One region of the Fluviicola sp. genome, then DNA from elsewhere that is predicted to be linked to it. Evidence: riboswitches for the same ligand, from Rfam matches in the RefSeq annotation. Region 1 holds a riboswitch; the other holds the start of a gene.
The links. Region 1 has a riboswitch for S-adenosylmethionine ahead of ABDW02_RS19130 (homocysteine S-methyltransferase family protein). Riboswitches for the same ligand answer to the same signal wherever they lie in the genome.
Positions count from the first base shown of each region.

Region 1 (3,423 bases):
GGCCTTCGATTACCTGGATCGGCCGTGGGAACTGGTGCCTGCATTCTTCCACATCTTCGTCAATGAAATCTACGATCCCTTTTACCAAAGCATGTGCTAAACGTTCATTCACCGGGGCATTTCGCCATTCCAGGGAAACTTCTTTCTTCTTGTCTTCTCCCTTGAAATTCTCCGCAAAATCCAGTAAGCGTTCCGTAGCATCGTCTCTTCTGTTGAGAAGCACGTCTTCTACGTATTCCAATAATTCCTTGTCAATGTCGTCGTAAACCTCCAGCATGGAAGGGTTCACAATTCCCATATCCATTCCGTTTTTAATGGCGTGGTACAGGAATGCCGAGTGCATGGCCTCACGAACCGGGTTGTTTCCGCGGAAAGAGAATGAAACATTCGACACACCACCGGAAACATGTGCTCCGGGAAGATTTTCGCGGATCCATTTGGTGGCACGGAAGAAATCCAATGCGTTGTTGTTATGTTCTTCCATTCCCGTTGCAACCGGGAAAATATTCGGGTCGAAAATAATGTCTTCGGGTGCGAATTTGACCACATCTACCAAAATGCGGTAAGAACGCTCACAAATTTCGATACGCCTTTCGTAACTGTCTGCCTGGCCTTTTTCATCGAAAGCCATAACTACCGTTGCCGCACCGTAACGTTTGATCAGCTTTGCCTGGCGAATGAAATTTTCTTCCCCTTCTTTCAGTGAAATGGAGTTTACGATTCCTTTTCCCTGGATACATTGCAAACCGGCTTCGATAATTTCCCATTTGGAACTGTCGACCATGATCGGAACGCTTGCAATATCGGGTTCAGCAGCTATCAGGTTCAGGAATTTCACCATGGCTTCTTTTCCATCGATCATTCCTTCGTCCATGTTGATATCGATCACCTGCGCACCACCTTCCACTTGTTCGCGGGCAACGGATAGCGCTGCTTCGTAATCATTTTCCTTGATCATGCGCAAAAAAGCGCGCGACCCGGTTACGTTGGTGCGTTCACCGATATTTGTAAAATTACTTTCAGGTGTGATGGTAATGGCTTCTAAGCCCGATAAGCGTAAATGGTTCATGCGTTTGCTGTTTCGCTGATTTTTCTGGGTGAGTATTTAGCGGCAATTTCAGCCATCTTGCGAATGTGGTCCGGAGTTGTTCCACAACAACCCCCGATGATATTGATCAATCCTTCCTGCAGGAATTCCTCGATCTGGGTTCCCATCATTTCAGGAGTTTCATCGTACTGCCCGAATTCGTTCGGCAATCCTGCATTGGGGTGAGCGCTCACTGCAAATGGTGCCTGGTTTGCCAATACCTGCAGGTAAGGCCTCATAGCATCTGCCCCCAAAGCGCAATTCAACCCGATGCTTAAAAGCGGCATGTGGGAAACGGAAACCAAAAATGCTTCGGTGGTTTGCCCGGTTAATGTTCTTCCGCTTTGATCGGTAATGGTTCCGGAGATCATGATCGGTATCTGAATACCTCTTTCTTCGCTCAGTTCATCAATGGCAAACAAGGCTGCTTTGGAGTTCAGGGTGTCTGTGATGGTTTCCACCAGCAGGAAATCTGCTCCTCCGTCTATTAACCCGGTTGCCTGTTCTTTAAAAGCGGTTACCAGTTCCTGGAAAGTGATTGCGCGGAAGCCCGGGTCATTTACATCCGGTGACATGGAAGCCAGTTTGGTCGTCGGTCCCATGGAACCTGCAACAAAACGCGGTTTGTCCGGATTTTTAGCGGTAAACTCGTCACATACTTCCCTTGCAATTTTTGCTCCGTGGTAGTTGATGTCGTAAACGGCTTTTTCCAGGTGGTAATCTGCCTGTGCCACAGACGTTGCTCCAAACGTATTGGTTTCGATGATATCTGCACCGGCTTCCAGGTATTGTGCGTGAATTTCTTTGATGACATCCGGGCGTGTCAATACAAGAATATCGTTGTCGCCTTTCAGTTTATGCGGGTGATCTTCAAACCAACCTTTACGGAAATCGTCTTCTTCCAGTTTATAACGCTGGATCATAGTTCCCATCGCTCCGTCAAGGATGAGAATGCGCTCGTTTAATAATTGCCTGATGTCTTTCATAGCTTATTTATTGCTTTGCAAACTATGAAGTCGGGGAAGTAGTTTCGAAAAACTGCTTATATACTTATCTCTTCCCAATGGTTTCACCGGGATCGGATTTGGCACCTTTTCGTTCAAAACGGCAGGTTGCCAAGGTTTCACAGGGCCTGTCCCTCCACCTTTCTTCATAAGTTATCTCAAAGATCTGGTGCAAAGATAACCAGTAGATTTGATTTTAAAAAGGAATTGATAGAAAATTGGTATGGATGCGAGGCATCGCGTACCCACAAATTTTATTTTAAATCTGGTTAAAAATTGAATTTCATATTCCGGTCATCCAGGACGGCGAAGGAAATTTTACCGGTCCATCTGGGAGAAATGTGGTTTCCATCGGAGAAAACGCCATACAGACCGATTCTTAAACGTCTTTTCGAAAACTTGAAGTTACGCTCGATTCCGGCCAGCACTTCGTAATGCCTCCAGTTGTATTCTGCCACATACATAGCTCCGCATCCGAAAACCAAACCGATTCCTGTTTTCTTCATAAACGGAATTTTGTTCATGATGGATCCGTTGTCGTGGTGGATGAAATGGGCTTCGATGTAATAATCGCGGGAAGGAAGGGACGAATCCTGGTCCTGGAACGAGTACAAAGGATTGGAGAACCAGATCGGATCACTTCGGCGTTGGTACTTGAAATCGGCATCTTTCAGGCTCTTGGAGCTGAGGAATTTCCCGGATCTGATGTGATAGGAAGAGGTTCCTAAAGTTCCCAGCTGAAAGTTTTGGTATATTCCGACCAATCCGTATTCATGATCCACGTCACTGCCGAATAGTTTGGGAATTCCGCGCTGGTAATACACATAGACGGAAGGCCATTTGGAACCCAACACCACTTTTCGATGAGGTTCGCGCATGTATTTTTGCCCGGGTGTGTAGGTAACGGTGATTTCACCCAAAAGTGCCTGGTACCCGACAAAAGGTTTAAAATCGTCGTTGGGAATAACGCTGTCCAGGAAGCCCAGTTTTTTGTAGCCGTTGATGGAGCGCCGTTCGGAAAAGTCAAAACCGATGTCGACATACAAGCCGTTGATGTATTCCTGTGTTTGCCCGATATTCAGGGAAGTCGCTTCAATGAAGTTACTCCGTTTATAGATTTGTGTGATGGCGTCGTAGGAAACAATGGCGTCGAAATCGTGATCAAAGCCCATCCGGAGCCGTGCCTGTTTGAAAGGATCGTAGAGGTAATTCCCGTTGATGTTTCCCTTGATGTCGTGGTTTAGAAAGCCATAAGAAAGTTCGGTGTTGACATCCAGAGTCCGTTGGTCATTCCATTTCTTGAAATAGCTGAAACCCGGAGCAACCCGCGGA
Region 1 is NZ_JBCNJT010000004.1:335,195-338,617, reverse strand. Features, by position in the region: gene metH (methionine synthase) at 1-1,069, opposite strand, end outside; gene ABDW02_RS19130 (homocysteine S-methyltransferase family protein) at 1,066-2,073, opposite strand; SAM riboswitch class I at 2,135-2,246, opposite strand; gene ABDW02_RS19125 (DUF5686 and carboxypeptidase regulatory-like domain-containing protein) at 2,361-3,423, opposite strand, start outside.

Region 2 (3,423 bases), on a different contig from region 1:
TTGTAATATTCCTCCAGGTTACGGATAATCGGAATGGAACCGCCTACAGATGCTTCATACAGGAAGGAAACGTTGTTCTCTTTCGCCAGTGAAACCAATTCGTCCAGGTAATAAGCGATCAGTTTTTTATTCGCTGAAACCACGTGTTTCCCGGATTTCAATGCACGCGTCACGATCTCGTATGCGGCTTCGTAATCGTTGATCAATTCCACCACTACATTGATTTCTTCGTCGTTCAGAATGCGGTCTGCATCCGTACTGAAATAACCCGGATCAATGATGCGTTTCTTGCTTAAATCCTTAATTACGATGTGTTTGATCGAAGCCTGTAAAAGAGTGGTTTTGTTCAATACTTCGTATAATCCGGTTCCTACACATCCGAAACCGAATAATCCTATTGTGAGTTGTTTTTTCATCTTAGTTAATCTTTAAAAATTGTTTAATGTGGTTCGTTAAGGTTTCCGTTTCTACCAGAAATCCGTCGTGGCCAAAGTCTGATTGTAAGCGGACCAGCCTGGCATTTTGTAACTGATTTGCGAGTTCTTCCTGCTCTGCGACCGGGAATAAAAGATCCGAATCAATACCGATCACCAAAGCAGGCATGCGACATCGTTCCAACACGTTTTCATCCCGGTTCCGGAACACATTGTGTGAATCCATTGCTTTGGATAAATACCAGTAACTGAATGCATTGAAGCGTTTTGCCAGCTTTTCTCCCTGGTATTGCTGGTAGGAACTTGCTTTGAAACCGTCAAACCCGGAATGGTCTTCTTCGCTTTGAGTAATCCGGTAACCTTCGTAAGTGCGGTAACTCAACATCCCGATTGCGCGCGCAGCTTTCAGGCCTTCCTCTCCTCCATCGTGTTTTTTCGAATAAAATGTCTGATCGGCCTGGATTGCCATGCGCTGTGCTTCGTTGAAAGCAATTCCAAAGGGTGAATGTTTCAGGTTGGTTGCAATGGGAATAATGTGCTCTATTTTATCCGGGATGATTAATGACCATTCCAATAGTTGCTGTCCGCCTAAAGATGCCCCGATCAACACATGGATCCGTTCGATCGTTAATTCTTTGCGAACCAATTCCAATGCTGCTGCCATATCACGGATAGTCAGTACGGGAAATGCATCGAATTTTTCCTCTTCGGGAAGCTCTTCGCTCAAAGGCCCGGTAGAACCATAAGCACTTCCGGGAACATTTACGGCTACAATGAAATAGTCTTCCGGATCAAAACATTTTCCCGTTCCGAATAAATCGCCCCACCATTCCTGTACCCGGTGATTCCCCGTGAGTGCATGACACACCCAAACCACATTCGAACGGTCTTCATTCAGTGTTCCCCAGGTTTGGTAAGCCAGCGAAAGGTTCGATAATTTCTTTCCGGATTCCAAAAAGAATGCGGCGTTTGAAGAATAGATATGCTGGATTGGCTGCAAAGCCTGTTCGCTTTCACGAACTAAATACGTTGTTGACATGATAAAATATGTTGTAAATGAAAAATAAAGTTGACCGAAGAATTAACAACAGCAACAACAACACATTTGACCGGAAATAAAATTGAAAGAAGTTATCTGCCGCGGCAGATGAAAATAAGGCTTGTAAATTTTTGCTCTTTTCATAACACACTATTTATATTCGTCGGATACACTTTGTATCAAACTCGGAAGTTGGCACCGGTTTTCCAATCCCGACTGTTAGTGTCGTGACTTAAAGTTGGTTGCCAGAGGGTCAAAAAGTCCGTCTCTCGCCTCTTCTGTATAAACTACTTGTATTCTCGCTTAGAATTACGGCACAAAGATTCTTAAAAGAAATTGATAAAAGCAAATGCTAATGCAAGAAAAAATAAAAAAATGGTAATCTGAATGGAAATTGACGGGTCGTCAAATCCATCTCAAACCCACATCCACACTTACCAAATAGACACATGTCTATCCGTATTTTAGCACTCCGAAATATTCACCGGGATGTTCGTCGCCAATCCGCCGTCGGATGTTTCCTTGTATTTCTCATTCATATCCAAAGCGGTTTCCCACATGGTTTTGATGACCCCATCCAACGAAACTTTTGCTGTATCCGGATTTCCCTGTAAAGCCAACTGGCAAGCCGTAATTGCTTTGATTGCTCCCATCGTATTCCGTTCGATGCATGGAATCTGCACCAATCCTCCGATAGGATCACAAGTCAAGCCCAAATGATGTTCCATCGCGATTTCCGCAGCCATCATGGCCTGATCCGGATCACCGCCCAAACATTCTGTCAAAGCTGCAGCAGCCATTGCGGAAGAAACACCGATCTCTGCCTGGCAACCGCCCATTGCAGCGGATATGGTGGAGCGTTTTTTGAAAATACTTCCGATCTCGGCAGCAACTGTCATGAAACGGATAATATCTTTATCTTCTGTTCCGCCTGCGAAACAAACGTAATACATCAATACGGCTGGAATAACGCCCGAAGCTCCATTTGTAGGCGCTGTTACCACTCTTCCGAATGCTGCGTTTTCCTCGTTTACCGAAAGGGCAAAACAGCTTACCCAGTTCAGGGTATTTTGGAAAATATTACTGGTCGACTGAATTTGTTTGATGAAATCCTTTGAATCTTTACAGGCAATTCCGTTCAATAAGCGCCGGCTCATTTCATAAGCGCGTCTTTTCACATTCAACCCTCCAGGAAGTGTTCCCTGCGTGTTTACTCCTCTGTAAACACATTCACGCATCACATTCCATATTTCCAGGCACCCGGCAAAAGTTTCTTCCTGGGATCTCCAGGTCAATTCATTGCGCAAAACGATTTCAGAAATACTTACTCCCTGCTCGTCGCAATACCTTTTCAGGTCTGCAGCCGTTTCAATCGGGAAAGGTAATTGCACGGCATCTGCCGATTGGGTTTCTTCCTCGCCTTCTTTTACCACGAATCCGCCACCAACGGAGTAATACGTGTGCGATTCCTGCGAACCGTCCATCATAAAAACGGTTAATGTCAGCGCGTTCGGATGACCGGGTAATGATTTATCAAAATGAAAGATCAGGTCTGTTTCGGGGTCAAAAGTAATGACGTGCTCCCCGCAAATTTCCAGTGTTTTTGTCAGATGGATCCGTTCAAATTTCGGATCGATGGTATTTACAGCAATGGTAACGGGATCTTCCCCCATTAATCCCAACAGAACAGCGATATCCGTTCCGTGTCCTTTACCTGTTTTAGCCAGGGATCCGTACAAATCCACATGAATTCGTTTGATTTCGCTGATTCCCGGATTGGTCTTATATAAATTGATGAATTGCTGTGCTGCTCTCCAGGGTCCCATTGTATGAGAGCTCGAAGGGCCTACACCGATCTTGAAAATATCAAAAACACTAATTTGTTCCATTGGGTGAGTTTACTGCGACAAGATTAAGCAAAGAAATTACTTGACAAGTCTCTGCAAAGGT
Region 2 is NZ_JBCNJT010000001.1:989,475-992,897, reverse strand. Features, by position in the region: gene ABDW02_RS04115 (homoserine dehydrogenase) at 1-416, opposite strand, end outside; gene metX (homoserine O-acetyltransferase) at 418-1,473, opposite strand; SAM riboswitch class I at 1,625-1,762, opposite strand; gene ABDW02_RS04105 (L-serine ammonia-lyase) at 1,938-3,362, opposite strand.
Region 2: linked by a shared signal. The riboswitch ahead of metX (homoserine O-acetyltransferase) and the one ahead of ABDW02_RS19130 (homocysteine S-methyltransferase family protein) in region 1 are both predicted to bind S-adenosylmethionine.